Regions from separate parts of the Flavobacterium sp. K77 genome, predicted to be linked through region 1. Evidence: riboswitches for the same ligand, from Rfam matches in the RefSeq annotation. Region 1 holds a riboswitch; each other region holds the start of a gene.
The links. A riboswitch is a leader RNA that binds a small molecule or an ion and turns the genes downstream of it on or off. The one in region 1 is predicted to bind S-adenosylmethionine.
Positions count from the first base shown of each region.

Region 2: linked by a shared signal. The riboswitch ahead of L1S34_RS08305 (Na+/H+ antiporter NhaC family protein) and the one ahead of L1S34_RS10345 (alpha/beta fold hydrolase) in region 1 are both predicted to bind S-adenosylmethionine.
Region 3: linked by a shared signal. The riboswitch ahead of L1S34_RS04255 (hypothetical protein) and the one ahead of L1S34_RS10345 (alpha/beta fold hydrolase) in region 1 are both predicted to bind S-adenosylmethionine.

Region 1 covers NZ_JAKIHO010000005.1:63,443-68,903, forward strand. The annotation lists gene thrA (bifunctional aspartate kinase/homoserine dehydrogenase I) at 1-712, opposite strand, end outside; gene L1S34_RS10345 (alpha/beta fold hydrolase) at 732-1,694, opposite strand; SAM riboswitch class I at 1,772-1,879, opposite strand; gene L1S34_RS10350 (hypothetical protein) at 2,112-2,321, opposite strand; gene metK (methionine adenosyltransferase) at 3,028-4,278, shown strand; gene L1S34_RS10360 (carboxypeptidase regulatory-like domain-containing protein) at 4,355-5,461, opposite strand, start outside.
Region 2 covers NZ_JAKIHO010000003.1:240,142-245,602, forward strand. The annotation lists gene L1S34_RS08295 (hypothetical protein) at 1-306, opposite strand, end outside; gene fabG (3-oxoacyl-[acyl-carrier-protein] reductase) at 406-1,152, opposite strand; gene L1S34_RS08305 (Na+/H+ antiporter NhaC family protein) at 1,336-2,658, opposite strand; SAM-I-IV-variant riboswitch at 2,713-2,809, opposite strand; gene L1S34_RS08310 (cytochrome-c peroxidase) at 3,065-4,255, shown strand; gene L1S34_RS08315 (hypothetical protein) at 4,305-4,727, opposite strand; gene sucD (succinate--CoA ligase subunit alpha) at 4,941-5,461, opposite strand, start outside.
Region 3 covers NZ_JAKIHO010000001.1:954,403-959,863, reverse strand. The annotation lists gene L1S34_RS04270 (hypothetical protein) at 1-60, shown strand, start outside; gene L1S34_RS04265 (hypothetical protein) at 613-933, shown strand; gene L1S34_RS04260 (hypothetical protein) at 985-2,049, shown strand; SAM-I-IV-variant riboswitch at 2,353-2,451, shown strand; gene L1S34_RS04255 (hypothetical protein) at 2,512-3,180, shown strand; gene L1S34_RS04250 (hypothetical protein) at 3,177-3,566, shown strand; gene L1S34_RS04245 (DUF3293 domain-containing protein) at 3,762-4,154, shown strand; gene L1S34_RS04240 (hypothetical protein) at 4,385-4,900, opposite strand; gene L1S34_RS04235 (hypothetical protein) at 5,225-5,461, shown strand, end outside.

The sequences.
Region 1 (5,461 bases):
GGTGATCAATTTTCTTAGCATCGACAACTAAATCAGGATTGGCAGTATAAATACCGTCAACGTGTGTGTAATTTTGTAATTCGTCGGCATTTAAATAATTCGCAATCAACGAAGCAGTGTAATTACTACCGTTTCTTCCTAACGTAGTAGTGTCATTATTAGTGGTAGAACCAATAAAACCTGTGATTACACTTACTGTATTTTCGGTATTTTGCTTAAAAAAAGCAACCACATTTTTCTTCGAAAGTTGTTCTAAGGGTTGTGCATCACCAAATTTAGCATCGGTTTTTATCAATTCACGCGTATCGGTAAAACGAGCATGAATTCCTTTTTCCAGAAGGATCGCCGTCAGTAATTTTGCCGAAAGCAATTCGCCTTTAGACAAAATTTGGTCTTTGATTTTTTTGCTGTAATCCCCAATCAGACTTACACCTTCGAACAATTTTTCTAAAACAGTAAACTCTTCAGACAAATCAACAGCATCATAAACATCTTGCTGGTAGGTTTTAAAATCTTCAAAAAGTGGCTTGTAATCTCCGTTTTGAGAAGCAATAGTTAAAATTTGTTCCAACTCATCCGTTGCATTGCCTCGTGCAGAAACTACAATCGCAATTTCTTCTCCTTGATTTACTTTTTCTGTTATTATGGCAATAACTTTATTTAATCCGTCACCGTTTGATAACGATTTACCTCCAAATTTTAATATTTTCATTGTGTTGTGTGTTTGTAGCTTAGAATAAATCTTGAAGCAAATTGTGTAATTGTTTGTATTCTATCAAAAAAGCATCGTGTCCGTGGATGGAAACTATTTCTTGATAACTGACTTTTTTATTTATTTTTTGTAGTTGCTCAAAAGTAGTTTTGTTTTCACTGGCTGTAAAAAACAAATCTGAATTGATGGCAATGATGTGAATTTCTGCCGTTACAGCTTCGATTGTATTTTCAAACGAGGACCGATTGCGAGTGACATCAATGGTTTTCAATAGTTGATTCATCATTTTATAGGATGCCAATTGAAAACGCTGTTGCAATTTTTCGCCGTGATGCAACAACCAACTTTCAACATTAAAAATGGCTAACTCCTCATTAGTAGTTCGCTGAAATTTTGACGCAAATGATTCTGGAGTTCTATAACACAACATAGCATGCGTACGGGCATCCTGAATGGGTTTAGATGAATTATTAAGAATTTGTTCTTGCAAAAAACAATTGGCAATAAGCCAGTCTGTCGCTTTCCAATCAGTAGCAATAGGAATTAATTTTTGGGTTATTATTGGTTCTAATGCAACCATTTCCCAAGCAATTCCGCCACCTACAGAACCTCCGATAATCGCGTAGAGTTTTGTAACCTCGAGCAACTGAAGGCCTTCAATAAAAATTCTTGCGATGTCTCTTGCTGAAAAATCAAGATAATTTTCAATTACAGCTCCATCAAATCCATTTCCGGGAACGTTAAAAGCAAGTACGGTATATTTTGTAGTATCAATAGTTTTATTGGCGCCAATTAGGTCATTCCACCAACCGTTATCGCCCACAACCTGTGAATTTCCGGTTAGTGCATGATTGACCAAAACGATGGGAGCTGTATGTAATGGCAACCCAAAAACTTGATAACTTAAGTTTAGATCATTATAAATTGCACCTGACTCCGTGGTGAAATTGTGTAATGTAATTGTTGTTGGTTTATTTTCCAATTTCAAATCTGTTATAATTAGGACTTGTGTTTGGAAATATTAGAAAGAAAGCTAGGTGTTATCTAGACAAATTCTTAGTGTTATCTTTCCACGATGGGCGTGGTAGAATGCAGCACCTTCTTCGATAAATCGAAGGGTTGCTAAGGCTTCATCGGGTCTAATCCCTCTGCCTTTCTTTATAACATTTCAATACTGTTGTGAACTTTGTGAGTGCAAATTAAAGATTAATTTTGGTAACCACCAAATTTAAATACGCAATCGATTTTTCTGTTTCGCAAAGTAAGTGACTTTGGTACAGACATAAAAACATAGGAAGTCCTGACAAGGTAACATAGAACAAAACCATTTTTTTACCTTGCCAAAACAACCTTTTTAATTACTGGGTTACAAATATTTTTAACCTGAAAAGCTATTGCCTTAAATAAATAACTCTTCATTCTCCTGAGAATACATTAAAAAAAGCAATGAATTTGGAACTAACTTTTGAGCAATTGCATCATTAGTTGCAAACTCAAAACGTGGGTGAATTAAAACATTTACGGCTTCAACTGCTTTGATTTTTTTGTTTCGAAAATTGAACTTTCGTAAAAAACGAAACGGATCTGATAAACTTCTTTTTGTTTTCATACTATTGGTTGTTAAAATGTTACTATTGTTTTTCTGTTCATAAATTTCTTAAAGCAAAAAACCCTTTTAGATGCAAATCCAAAAGGGTTTTAAGTAGTTTGTACTTATTATTATCCTTGGGATTCACGAACAGGGAGCACCAAATGCGGCTTTTGCAACGCAATGCATCGAAATTTGGACTGACTGTTTTTTGTAATTATTTAAAATGTATTGAATCATGTATTGTTTGTATGGTGTTCGAATTTATCAAAAAAAAAGCTTCCTTGTTCAGGAAGCTTTCATATATAATTTTAAATTAAAATTATGCTATAAGCATCCCTCAGGAATTTTCCTGTGCGACTTTATGCGAAAAGCAGATTGAAATTTTCATTTTGTTTTGATTTGAAAATCAAATATGCAACTTAATTTTGACAAAAACAAGAGCATCAAGGAATTAATTCAAAATAGTTTTAAAAAACATATCAAAAGGGCCTATTTTTTATCAGCAAAAAAAAGTTAAGTTTAATTTGCAATTCAAAATGGTTTCATACCTTTGCACCCAAATACAAGAGGAAAAATTTGAACTGATTGCAACCTCTTCATAATGAAAACAATTCATTGTGAATACTGAATAATTTTCAGTAAAAAAATGCTAAAGCAGGAACTCTCCTTTAGACCTTTTCAGCAATTATTTTTTCTCGCTTAATTTTATAAAATAATAAAACTTATGGCTTATTTATTTACGTCAGAATCTGTGAGCGAAGGACATCCAGACAAAATTGCAGATCAAATTTCAGACGCATTAATTGATAACTTTCTAGCATTTGATGCTGAATCAAAAGTAGCTTGTGAAACTTTAGTAACTACTGGTCAAGTTATTTTGGCTGGAGAAGTTAAATCAAATACATACTTAGACGTGCAAAATATTGCACGCGAAGTCATTCGAAAAATTGGTTACACAAAAAGTGAGTACATGTTTGAAGCTAATTCATGCGGTATTCTTTCGGCTATTCATGAACAATCTGCTGACATAAATCAAGGTGTTGACAGAGCAAGCAAAGAAGAGCAAGGCGCTGGTGACCAAGGAATGATGTTTGGATATGCAACTAACGAGACTGAAAATTACATGCCATTGGCACTTGATTTGTCTCATAAATTATTGCAAGAATTAGCTGTTTTACGTCGTGAGAATAACGAAATTACTTATTTGCGTCCTGATGCTAAATCACAAGTAACTTTAGAATACAGTGACGATAACAAACCAACTCGTATTGATGCGATTGTTATTTCTACGCAACACGATGATTTTGATGAAGAAGCTGCTATGCTTGCTAAAATCAAAAAAGATATTATCGAGATATTGATCCCAAGAATCATTGCTAAAAATCCTGAGCATGCTCATTTATTTAACGATGCTATTCAGTACCACATTAACCCAACAGGGAAATTCGTAATTGGAGGACCTCACGGAGATACAGGACTTACAGGAAGAAAAATCATTGTGGATACTTACGGAGGAAAAGGAGCTCACGGTGGTGGTGCTTTCTCTGGAAAAGACCCAAGTAAAGTAGACCGTTCTGCTGCTTATGCAACACGTCATATTGCTAAAAATTTAGTTGCAGCGGGTGTTGCTGATGAGATTTTGGTACAAGTATCATACGCAATTGGTGTAGCTAAACCAATGGGTATTTTTATTGATACTTATGGAACTTCAAAAGTGAATATGACCAATGGTGAAATCGCTAAAAAAGTAGAAGCTATTTTTGATATGCGTCCGTACTTCATCGAACAACGATTGAAATTAAGAAACCCAATTTACAGCGAGACTGCTGCATACGGACACATGGGACGTACTCCTGAAACCGTAACTAAGACTTTCTCTGCTCCTGGTGGATTAACAAAAACAGTTGAAGTAGAATTGTTTACTTGGGAAAAATTAGATTTTGTTGATCAAGTAAAAACTGCTTTTGGATTGTAAAAAATCAAAACATAGTATATAAAAAAAGGGGATTTAGCTACAACTAAATCCCCTTTGCTTTTAAGCTAAATGAAGCTTACAAATTGTACTTTACTATGAAAGTTACAAATCGAGGTAGGATGATATTTTCATTAGCGTTAAAACCATTTACACTAAATGAGTTGTTCAATCTTGAACGGGTGTTTAAAAGGTTATTCGCCTGAATGCGGTATTCAAATTTTGCATCTTTTTTGATGTAGTTCAAACTAGCAGTCATGATTTTAAAATCGTTTGATACACCATTAGTTTCATTTTTAAATCGGTTAAAGGCGTAGTCCCAATTAACATTCAATCCATTCAAGAAATAATAATTCAACTTTACTGTTGGAGTTTGTGTGGTGAATTTATTAGCTGCTTGCTCTGAAAAATTCACGCGGTAACCCAAATCTACGTTTGGATATTTTTTGAACTGCGTTGCAAAAGCCAAGTTGTAAGAGTGATTTACATTTTCGATTCCTTGAATGAATTCTTGAGTCACTCCACCTTGAACTCTTCTGTTTAAAACAAAATTGCGATTCCAACCTGCATTGGCTCCAGCAGTAACTTTGTAATACTTTTTGAAGCTTTTAGAGTAAAACAAATTTCCGTTTAAATTTTCGTTTTCAGCATCTAAATTCAAACGGTCAGAGGTTGAATAAATACTTTGGAAAGAAACTCCATTAACGACTGGATCTTTGGTAGTTGTATAACTGATGTTTGCAAAAATCGTAGTGAAATTATACAAGTTGTACTTTGAATAATTCAAACGGTGGCTTGTCACTAATGAATTTTCTAATTGCGCATTTCCTCGTGACAAGCTGTTAAAATTGGTAAAAATAAATCCTTCAACCAAAGCATTTACATCATTAAAGCCGTTACGCATGTTGAAATTGTAGGTTACATTTTCTGACTTCTTCAAGTCCCAACGTGCAAACATATCAGGCAATAATCTAGTGAAATTAAGTTTGAATGGCGATGCAAATTGCTCGTTTGAAGTGTTGTATTGGTGCAAAGAAAAACCAGGATTAAAAGTAAACTTACCTCTGATAAACTTATAATGCAAACCTATAAAAGCATCATTAAATAGGTAACGCACATCATTATTATAAGCTGCTTGCTCAACCGGATTCACCGAATTATCTTGAAGAATTTGCAAAATACTAGA
Region 2 (5,461 bases), on a different contig from region 1:
TAATGCTGCGTTATCTTGCAAAGCTTGCATTGTTGCTTTGGCTTGTTTGGTGGCTTCTAAAAAAGAAATTGAACTCGAATTATCAACCACAACTAGCAAAGGAGTTTTAAATAACTCCAAGGTTTTACGCGTGACTATCGGATTTATCAACAGTAACATTATACCAAAAAGCGATAAAAAACGCAAAAAAGCCAAAAACCAAACCGTTTTAGTTTGATTTTTAGCTTTATAAATATACTGTAAATACGACAACACCCCAGCTAGTATCAAAGATAAAAGTACCAATAGTATTGTGTTTGTTGTCATTTATTCTTTATTAAAAGATTTGAAGAATTTACAGCTTATAATATGTTTTAAAGTTCAAAATTCGTTCAATCTTTGAATTTTAAATCTTTTAATGACATTTTAAGTCAACATTCCGCCACATACATTAAGTACCTGACCGGTAACATAAGCACTCATATCCGATGCAAAAAACAAACATGCATTAGCTACATCTTCAGTAGAACCACCTCTTTTCAACGGAATTCCATCTCTCCAACCTTTTACAACATCTTCGTTTAACTTTGCAGTCATTTCAGTTTCAATAAATCCAGGCGCAATTACGTTACAACGAATATTTCTTGAACCTAATTCTAAAGCAACTGATTTCGAAAAACCAATTACACCTGCTTTTGAAGCCGCATAGTTCGTTTGTCCTGCGTTACCTTTCACACCAACCACTGAACTCATATTAATAATTGATCCTGCACGTTGCTTTAAAAAGGTACGTTGAATGGCTTTTGTCATGTTAAAAACCGATTTCAAGTTCACATCCATAACGTTGTCAAAATCCTCTTCAGACATACGCATCAACAAATTATCTTTTGTAATTCCGGCGTTGTTAATCAATACATCAACTGTTCCAAAATCAGCCAAAACTGAATCCACAAACGTTTGTGCTTCATTAAAATCCGCTGCGTTTGATTGGTATCCTTTAGCTTTAATGCCCAATGCATTCAATTCGTTCTCCAAAGCCATTGCCGACTCAACTGATGAACTGTATGTAAACGCAACGTTAGCGCCATGTTTTGCAAAAACTTCTGCAATTCCTTTCCCAATTCCGCGACTTGCGCCTGTTATAATGGCAACTTTTCCTTCTAGTAATTTCATAATCAAAAATTAGTTATTTTTTTTTCGAAGCTATTCCTGCTATTCACTGCAATCTTTTAGATCCGCTGTCGCGTACCCAAAAGGATTTCCGTTGCTATCAGGGCTAAAAACGACTTGCCAAATATATACTATTTCCTTTTTTAAAAAAAATTTAGGCTTGATTATGAACAATAATTTTTACAATTATACCTTCAAAAAACGGTAGGCTAGTTTATCCCAAAAAGCAGCATAAATAGCAATCAATGTAAACACAAGTAAAAATAAATGATACCATGCATTACTCAAAATATCAAGAAAATCTAATTTGCCATTGGCATAATTCAGTATCAACAAAATTTGAGCTCCATAAGGCAATATTCCCTGAATGACACAAGAAAAAATATCTAAAATAGTGGCCGATTTTTTAGCGCTCAATCCGTATTCATCGTTAATTTCCTTTGCAATAGGCCCTGTAATTACAATAGAAACAGTATTATTGGCAATAGCTAAATTGGCAAATCCTACCAACACTCCAATTCCAGTTTGTGCTGATTTTTTACTTTTGATTCTTTTTTTGATTTGGTTTAAAACCCAAGTAATACCTCCAGCCTTATCAACCATAGCAGCTAATCCTCCTGTAAGCATAGATAGCAAAAAGATATCGGTCATACTAGTAAAGCCTTCATAAATTTTCTGGGTAAATTCCATTACCGTAAATGAGTCATTGTAAAAACCTATCAAACCTGCAATTATAGTTCCTAGCAATAATGTGTAAAATACATTGACACCCACAACGGCAAGAACGATTACTAAAACATAAGGCAAAATAGCCCACAAAGAGTAATCATTTTTAGCGATATCTACAGCAACAACATCTGAATTAAAACCCAAATAAAAGAAAATTAAAATAGTTACAATGGCCGCCGGAAGTGCAATAAACAAGTTGATCTTAAATTTATCTTTCAAATCACAACCAAGAGATTGTGTAGCGGCTATTGTCGTGTCTGATATCATTGATAAATTATCTCCTAACATAGAACCACCTAATAAAGCGCCAGCAATTAATGGCATAGAAGCACCACTTTTATCAGCGAGAGATATCGCAATTGGTCCAATTGCTACAATAGCCCCAACAGAAGTTCCTGTAGCAGTAGATAAAAACGAGGCAATCAAGAAAATTCCTAACGGAAAATAAGCCACATCAATAGTACTAATCCCTAAATTTACTACTGCATCTACACCACCCATGGCTTTACTCACCACGGCAAAAGCACCAGCAAACAAATAAATCAAACACATTGTCATGATTTTACTATCACCACAACCAGCAATTAAAGTATCTACTTTATCATCAGTTGATGTTTTAAATAAAATGAATGCAGCAATAATACCTACTAATACTGCTACTGGTGAAGGAAACGCATAAAAATCATCTAGTAAAATACCAGCACCCAAAAAAGTAAAAATAAAAATAAATAGCGGAATCAAAGCATACGGATTTCCGGATTCCTTAGTAAAATTTGTCATAAAAATAATTTTAAATTAAGTGTTATGACGAAAAACAAAGCTGGTATTGGGAATGTAAACAACATTTTTTCCAAAGGATTTGGCTTATCGTTTTAGCACCTTGCTTGTTGTTGCAGGTTGCTATCCCTTTACAGGATTCGTGATAACGGGTGCAAAAGTAATTGATTTTTTGCGAATAATTAAGCAAACGGTAAAAAATATCAAACTTTCCACTAAAAAAGCAAAATACTTCTATTAATATTTTGCAAATAATATTAGATAATAAATTTTAATTATCAATAATTTATGATAATAAATAAGTATTTATTTAAATTAAACTATTTTTATCATGGATAGTCTAATCTAAATAATAAATCATTTTTAAAGGTTTGAATAGTAAAACAATCAAGTTTATAAACACAAAATAATGAAATTACTTAAACATAGCTTATTTATTGCTGCTAGTATTTTAACAGCTAGTTGCAGCAATACTAACGACGCAACTGATTATATTGCAATTGAAGCTTACCCCAATATAAAAGCAAGCTTTGAAGGGAAAATAAATTTAAGTCAATTAGACAATTATGCTAATCAAGTAGTACCTGCTTATATCACAAAGGACAATACAACAAGCAATCCTATTACAGACAAAGGAGCGACATTGGGACGTGTTTTATTTTATGACAAAAATCTTTCAGCTACAAATACAGTTTCATGTTCAAGTTGTCACGTTCAAGCCAATGCATTTGGAGATGTTGCACAAGCAAGTACTGGTGTAAACGGATTAACGAGTAGACATAGCATGAGATTGATAAATACTCGTTTTAATAATGAAAGTAAATTTTTCTGGAATGAACGAGCAAGTAATTTAGAAAATCAAACAACACAACCAATTCAAGATCATATTGAAATGGGTTTTAGCGGTACTTTGGGCGATGGTAATTTTAATACACTGACGAGTAAACTTCAAAACATCGGATATTATAAAGAATTGTTCAAGTTTGTTTATGGTTCAGAAGATATTACTGAAAACAAAATTCAATTGGCTTTAGCGCAATTTATTAGAAGCATTCAATCATTCGATGCAAAATATGATACAGGTCGCGCACTTGTAGCTACTGAAAATCAACTTTTTCCAAACTTTACAGTACAAGAAAATCAAGGAAAAAATCTGTTTTTAACACCACCGGTATTTGATTCAAGTGGTAGTAGAACTGCTGGAGGATTAGGTTGCGCAGGATGCCATCAAGCACCTGAATTTAGTATTGACCCCAATAGTCGTAATAACGGAATTATTGGAATACTAAATTCAAATGGTATTGATCTTACAAATACTAGATCCCCGACCTTGCGAGACGCTGTCAAAAAAGATGGAAGTACCAATGGAGCATTTATGCACACAGCTAATCTAGCTACTTTGCAAAATGTGATTGGCCATTATGGCACTATTACAATTGCTCCTGGCAATACCAATTTAGATCCGAGATTGCGTCCAAACGGATCTGGACAAAAATTGAATTTGACAGCCACCGAAGTAGATGCATTGATTGCTTTCATAAAAACCCTATCAGGCTCTAATGTATATACCGATCCAAAATGGTCGAATCCTTTTAAATAAAAAAGTCCCCAACTTTAATTGGGGACTTTCAATTTTTTAAGGAAATTTATTAGAAAGCAACATTCCATCTAGGCAGCGTTCCGTTTTCATCCAAAAATGATTGTAATACTTGACCTTCTACAGCAGTTGGAATTGATTTCACTTCATTGTTAAAAGTCTCATACCAAACTACTTCAAGAGCAGATATAACTTCTTTTTTCATTTGAGCTGGCCAAGAATATTTTCTTCCTGTTTTTGCAAATTGGTGACCTTCTACAATTTTATCGAATAAACCGCCATTTTTTATTTTCAAAGCGCCGTTATTTTGAACAGTCCCAGTTGAACCCACCATAATTAATTCTTTCTCGTCACCTACAGCGTAAACTAAAAATATGCCAGATCCCTCAGAAGCATTACAAACTTGCTCTAAACTATCCTCAGCATTGAATAAAAATTGATTGGTAACCGTGAATTTTTCTAATTCTTTGTACATATATGTTATTTTTAATGGAATAGATTTTCACAAAAAAAGATCTCACAAAATCGTGAGGCTCACTGAAAACTATTCGTGTGTTTTGTTTTTATTAAAAAAAAACCTTGGATGTAAGATTTTTTAAATAAAGTGCAAAGATATTTCTTTAATTTAATTTACAACAAAAAAAGCCCCACAAAATGTGAGGCTTTATAATATTAATATTTTAGGTCATTATCCTAAAATTTCTTTTACTTTTTTACCAATTTCAGCTGGTGAATCAACAACGTGAATTCCGTTGTCTCTCATGATTTGCTTTTTAGCAGCAGCTGTATCGTCAGATCCTCCAACAATTGCACCAGCATGACCCATTGTTCTTCCTGCAGGAGCAGTTTCTCCAGCAATGAATCCAACAACTGGCTTGCGGTTTCCATCCGCTTTTATCCATTTAGCAGCATCAGCTTCTAATTGACCTCCAATTTCACCAATCATAATGATTAATTCTGTCTCAGGATCATTCATTAACAATTCAACTGCTTCTTTTGTAGTAGTTCCAATGATTGGGTCTCCACCAATACCAATTGCAGTAGTGATTCCTAATCCTTGTTTTACAACTTGGTCAGCGGCTTCGTAAGTTAAAGTACCTGATTTAGATACGATACCAACAGTACCTTTTTTAAACACAAAACCTGGCATGATTCCCACTTTAGCTTCACCTGGAGTAATTACACCTGGGCAGTTAGGACCAATTAATC
Region 3 (5,461 bases), on a different contig from region 1:
GCTCAATTGTACTTTAGTAGAGAAGAATATTCCTTTGAATACACACATTTTTTTGGATAGTGCGTACTGCGTTTTCATCTAAATGGTTATTGAAATGACGACATTAATTTGTAGTTATTACATTTTTTTCAAATCTTAGTTAACAATGGGCAACTATACAAAATACATAATATTAAGTCATCTAATTTGGAGAGAAAAAGGGATAACAGAGGAATAGATTTGTAATTCTTATCGAAAGTTTAAGGATATAGATATTTTTTCTAGTGTGAACATACAGCAAATCCAAGGAAACATCGGATATCAAATAAATTACAAAACAAATAAAGAAAAAAGTTTCAGACCGTTTAGAATTAATTGTGGAGGGAACAATAATCTTTAATTGTAAAAATTGCTATACTTTTGGTTATTCTTACCATTTGAATTATGTTCATAAACTATAATTCTAGCTTTAGTTTTTGGGTAAATCGTTGAAACCTCACTACGTTGAGGGCTAGATATTGTGCCCTAATAATTACAAATTAAATTTTTAGAAAATTCACCGAGTTACCGATTTAGTGGCTGAATTTTAAAATAAAATGATAACTAATCTATAATTTCAAATATTAAAATCAAATGGGAAATATAATAAAATCAAAATGCCAGTCATGTGGTTTTTCTAATGAGTTCAGATTTGGGGGTGGCAGATTTAATTATCTAACCAATTGTCCAGTTCCAGCAATTAATAAGGAAACCTTAGAGTTTGAAAACATAAATTATTTAGCAAACAAAAATTCAGAAAAATATCTATTCTATACTGATGATGTGTTAAAAGGAAATAATCTCGATTATAATACTATCAATAACTTTGATTTAAAATTAAATATGGTCAATAATTATTGTCCTAATTGCAAGGAAAAAGCACTAGACTTTCGAGTAACAATGTTTGTCGATTAAAACAAGTAATTAAAATAGCTTTAGATCTAGGAATTTTAAATTTTAATATCTATGACACCCGAACAACTAAGATTAATTCAAAAGCTTGCAGAATTAGGCGATGTTACCAATGTAAAAAAAGCTGCGTCAAAACTTATAAATGCTATTTCAGAAATGAATATTAAAGCCATAGAGTTAATTTTAGAGGACAAGATTACGTATCAAGATACTACCAAAACTATTTTCCTTCAAAAATTGCAAGAAATCTTCAAGGAATTCCAAAAGAAGGACAATAAGCTACTTGCTTATGAGGGTAAATGTAATTCTGATGAATGTATTAATAAAAATAAAACAGGAATTGCCTTTGTTGGCAATAAATCAGGTCGCTATATCAATTTTATAATACAAGATGACGAGGTTTGTTCTGTAAAAGGCATTTACAACTGTTCTGATTTTTGCACAGATAAAAGAGTTATAGATGAAAATAAGAGACAATTAAGTTTTACTATTTATAATGATGAAAAAGTAACTTTTGTTCCTTCAGCTTCATATGACAATTTAAAAAACAAATCAATCACTGCTCTTAATGAAATGAGACAACTCAATGACAGTGAGATTTCAAAAGATAAAATAATCACTTGGATTAAGAGATATGAAGAATTATATGATTCTATCGATATGCTAAATAATTTTTACAAATATCATCATTCATTTTATTGGCTTTATGAGCATATCAATCAAATTTATCAATTCTTAATGATCGAAAATGAGGCTAAAATAGCGATTGACGAATTTAAATCAATTACTCTTGACAACGAAATAGATCTATTAAAATGGTTAGTAAAACAAGAACATTTGTATAATGATTTGATATTGTTGTTTGGTAACGTTGTATCTGAGGAAAGTTTAAAAACCGGCAAATGTGTTTTACATGAAGACTATACTGTTTACTTCAAAACAAGCATTTTACAAAACTGCATTGATTTGCAAGAGCTTTTAGATAAGTATTATTACCAAAAATTAAATAAATACAATACCCTTTCTCCAGCAGAACAAGAAGATCAAACACCTTTTGATGATGATTACGAAGAAACTTCATCATTGAAGTATCATTTACAATTAAGAGGTATTATCTAAGTTTATCTTAGTAGGTTGCTTAAAGCTTGCGGTTAATCCATTAAAAGCTAAACTTATGGGTAGAAAGGATCTACTTTTTTTATCCCATTCTTATTTCTGTAAAATACATAAATATAAAATGATTGCGACAATGGTACTAGTCTTTAGTGAGTTCATTTAATATTGTAAAATAATTCCTTGCGAGATGAAGTATTTCAAATTCAAATAAGTTTATTGAAAATTATAGATCGATATTATGACCTTAAAGATTTATGATTATTCACAATATTTGCTTGCGCAACTCAAAAATAATTTACAATATTTGTAAAGCATCAAGAATCCCGATTCATCGGGGTGCCAACCGATCAACTCACGACACGGTGGCTTAGTATGCGGAACAGTCGTTCAAATGTGTTGAGAAACCAAAATTCTTTATCGCATTTTGTCGACATAACACTAGTTTAAATTTAAATTGTTATGTTTATGAAAACATTATTTTTGAGTATTTCTGATGAAGCATCAGTAGCTCGTACTATGCCATCCTATTGCATTGATGTGGAGACTACCACTTTGGTAGTAAAAAATCTAATAAATGAATTGCCACAAACATCTTTTTTTCAAATCAAACATCAGCAGATAAACACCCTTTTCGATTTGATTGATTGTCCGCCATTTGAACTTTTGTATTTTGACGACAAAAAAGCACTCACAGGAAAAAGCTTTAGCATTCAAAACACAAAAGCACCATTTTTAGTCCAAACCCAAGCACGATTTGTGGCTTTGATCCCTCTTGGATTAAAATATATCCACATCCAAAAGTATGGGATTCAAAAAGAAGAAGGAAATTTTGCCCTTTCAACAACATTTTTGCCAACAGAAGAGCCTTATGCCAATGAAATTGCAGCTTGGACTTTGTCATTATTTGCTTTATCCAATGAAGAACTTATCGAACGTTTTAATAAGGAAATTGACAACAAAGGCTGGGTCACTGCTAGAGGATATTATTTGGATTGTCTCAAAACAGAAATTAGAAACCGACCTTTCAACAGCGATATCGTATTTGATTTTGATGCAAGCGGTAATGTAGTTGCTTTCAATTTAGGGCACAAAGTAGCGCTAGTAGATAATAAGTTACAAGCTATAAAAATATGAATAGCGTTTCATGCAAATCATTTAGGGCCCAAGTAACTATTGGTTTGAATATCGGATATACAACCGAAAGCATCTCAATTGAAACGGTAAAACACGAATTAGCTGCTGCTCAACAAGTAGTAAAAAAAGAGTTGAATGTGGTATTGAGTACTAAGATAAGAACGTGTGAAATTGTTTTCTTGGGCCAAGAAGAACCTTCTGTAGAACTAGAGTTTATTCAATATCCGAAATTTATCCAAGAAGAAGCTTTGCTAAAAAAAGCAATCCTAAAACTAACGGAATTGATGATGATGGCACTACAACAAAATAGAGTGGTAATTGTATTTAATGATGATACCATTATGCTTGAAAAATCAGAGGAAATCGATCCAAATATTGAAATATAAAGTAAATCATCAGTTGTAAAAAGATGAAAAAATTAATCTTGCACATTCCGCATTCATCCACGGAAATTCCAACAACAGAGGGATACTAACTACAAGACAAACATTTGAATCAAATTAATTGCAAAAATGAATATCAAAAAGTAAAAGCGACAGCACGAATTCAAAACCCTAAATTAATTTTTTATTGAAACAATTATGGATATAGAACATCACGACGCATTTCTAAACACAATTTATCGAGTTTTGAAGTCAGCTACTTTTGACATTAAAATCGATCAGTATCAGGAAGAATGTAACAAGTTTGAAAATTGGGCTTTCATTACGGCATGGAATCCACTACCCGACATTCTCTCAATTGAGAAAAATCAAAGTCGAAACAAAAAACTACAGCAAGACCTTGACATACTTGAACTAAAATATAGCCCAGCAATTGGAATATCCGAGGATGGTAACTGGTCCGAAGAAAGTTTTTTTATTGAAAATTGCGGCCTAAATAAAGCAAATGAACTAGCTGCCAAATATGGCCAACTAGCATTCGTATTTGGAGAAAAAGAACAAAAGGCAACCCTTCATTACACTAAATTTTAAATTATATCTCTTAACATTATAGTTTTATTTTCATAAAGACTAGTTTTCCAATTTTCGACTATTTCTTGATCCATTATATGATCTTATAAATATACTTGTAAAAACACTTGCCTGTAGTAACTTGGTGAAGCAAATTTTTTATATTTTGATTCGTAAATTCGAGCTTAGACAAGTCAAAATCAAATAAAAATATATCTCTAAAATGAAACTTATTATGGGGATAAATAGAGTCATGTAAATTTGAAATACATATTTCGTGGCTTCGGTACTTCGTACCTAATTTCTTTATTTGGTCTTAATTTTGATATTGCTCGAACGATTGAAATGTTATTATATCTCTTACTATCAGTGGTAAAACAACCGAATTCATCCCAGCTTGACACAGCGTTTTCTACATAACATTCACGATAAAATGCTGCAAGTTTACTGGTCATAAAATCTGGTTGAGACTCATAAATTGTAACTATTATACAATCTTTCAATTCTATTTCAAGACCATTATCATAGTAATATGAAGGGCATTCAGTAAAAACAAAACATGCATTATCTGGTTTATGAATAAAATATTCATAATTAAATCTTGACTTTTTGCATTTTGCAGACTTTGACCTACGTTCGTAATACCAATTTAAATGAAAAGATAAGCTACTTTTCTCTACTACATAACCGTCTACGTTTCTGATTTTAATATTAATTGCGTTTTTTTCTAACTCAGCGATCTCGCTGTTCGATTTATTTGTTTTCATAAAAAATGTGTTTGAATTAATTACCATATCAGAATTTCAACGAAAAGTTTAGTAAAAACGCGTTTTTATTTCATGAAATTAAACTATTCAGTTTAACACCGGATACTTCTTAGCTCGGTACTAATTGTGAAGCATTTGTTGGTAATACTCCAATTGAAATCTAGGAGTGGAACCATAACAAAAAAATTATTAGAATATAAAGGTATGACTATAAAGGTTGAGGATTCCTTAAACGCTTTATTAACAAACCATACACCTTTAGTGAAAATCTAAAATCTATGATTAAAAAAATAAACTTTTCTTGAAAAATGAAGTATAAGAGTTATGAAAAACAATTATAAGATGATACTGATAAAGAAAAAAATTAAAAATGGTTATATCAATTTCGTAGATGAAGTTAAAAATAATACTAAGGTAAGAATTCGAGAAGCTTATGGAAAAACTTCAAGTTGGGGAGCGACTATATCCGTTTACGACACACTCAAATACATAGAAAGAGCATATTTTAAATTTTTAAATTATGAAATGGATGTAGAAAATGTGAGAAAAGGAAATGTGCTA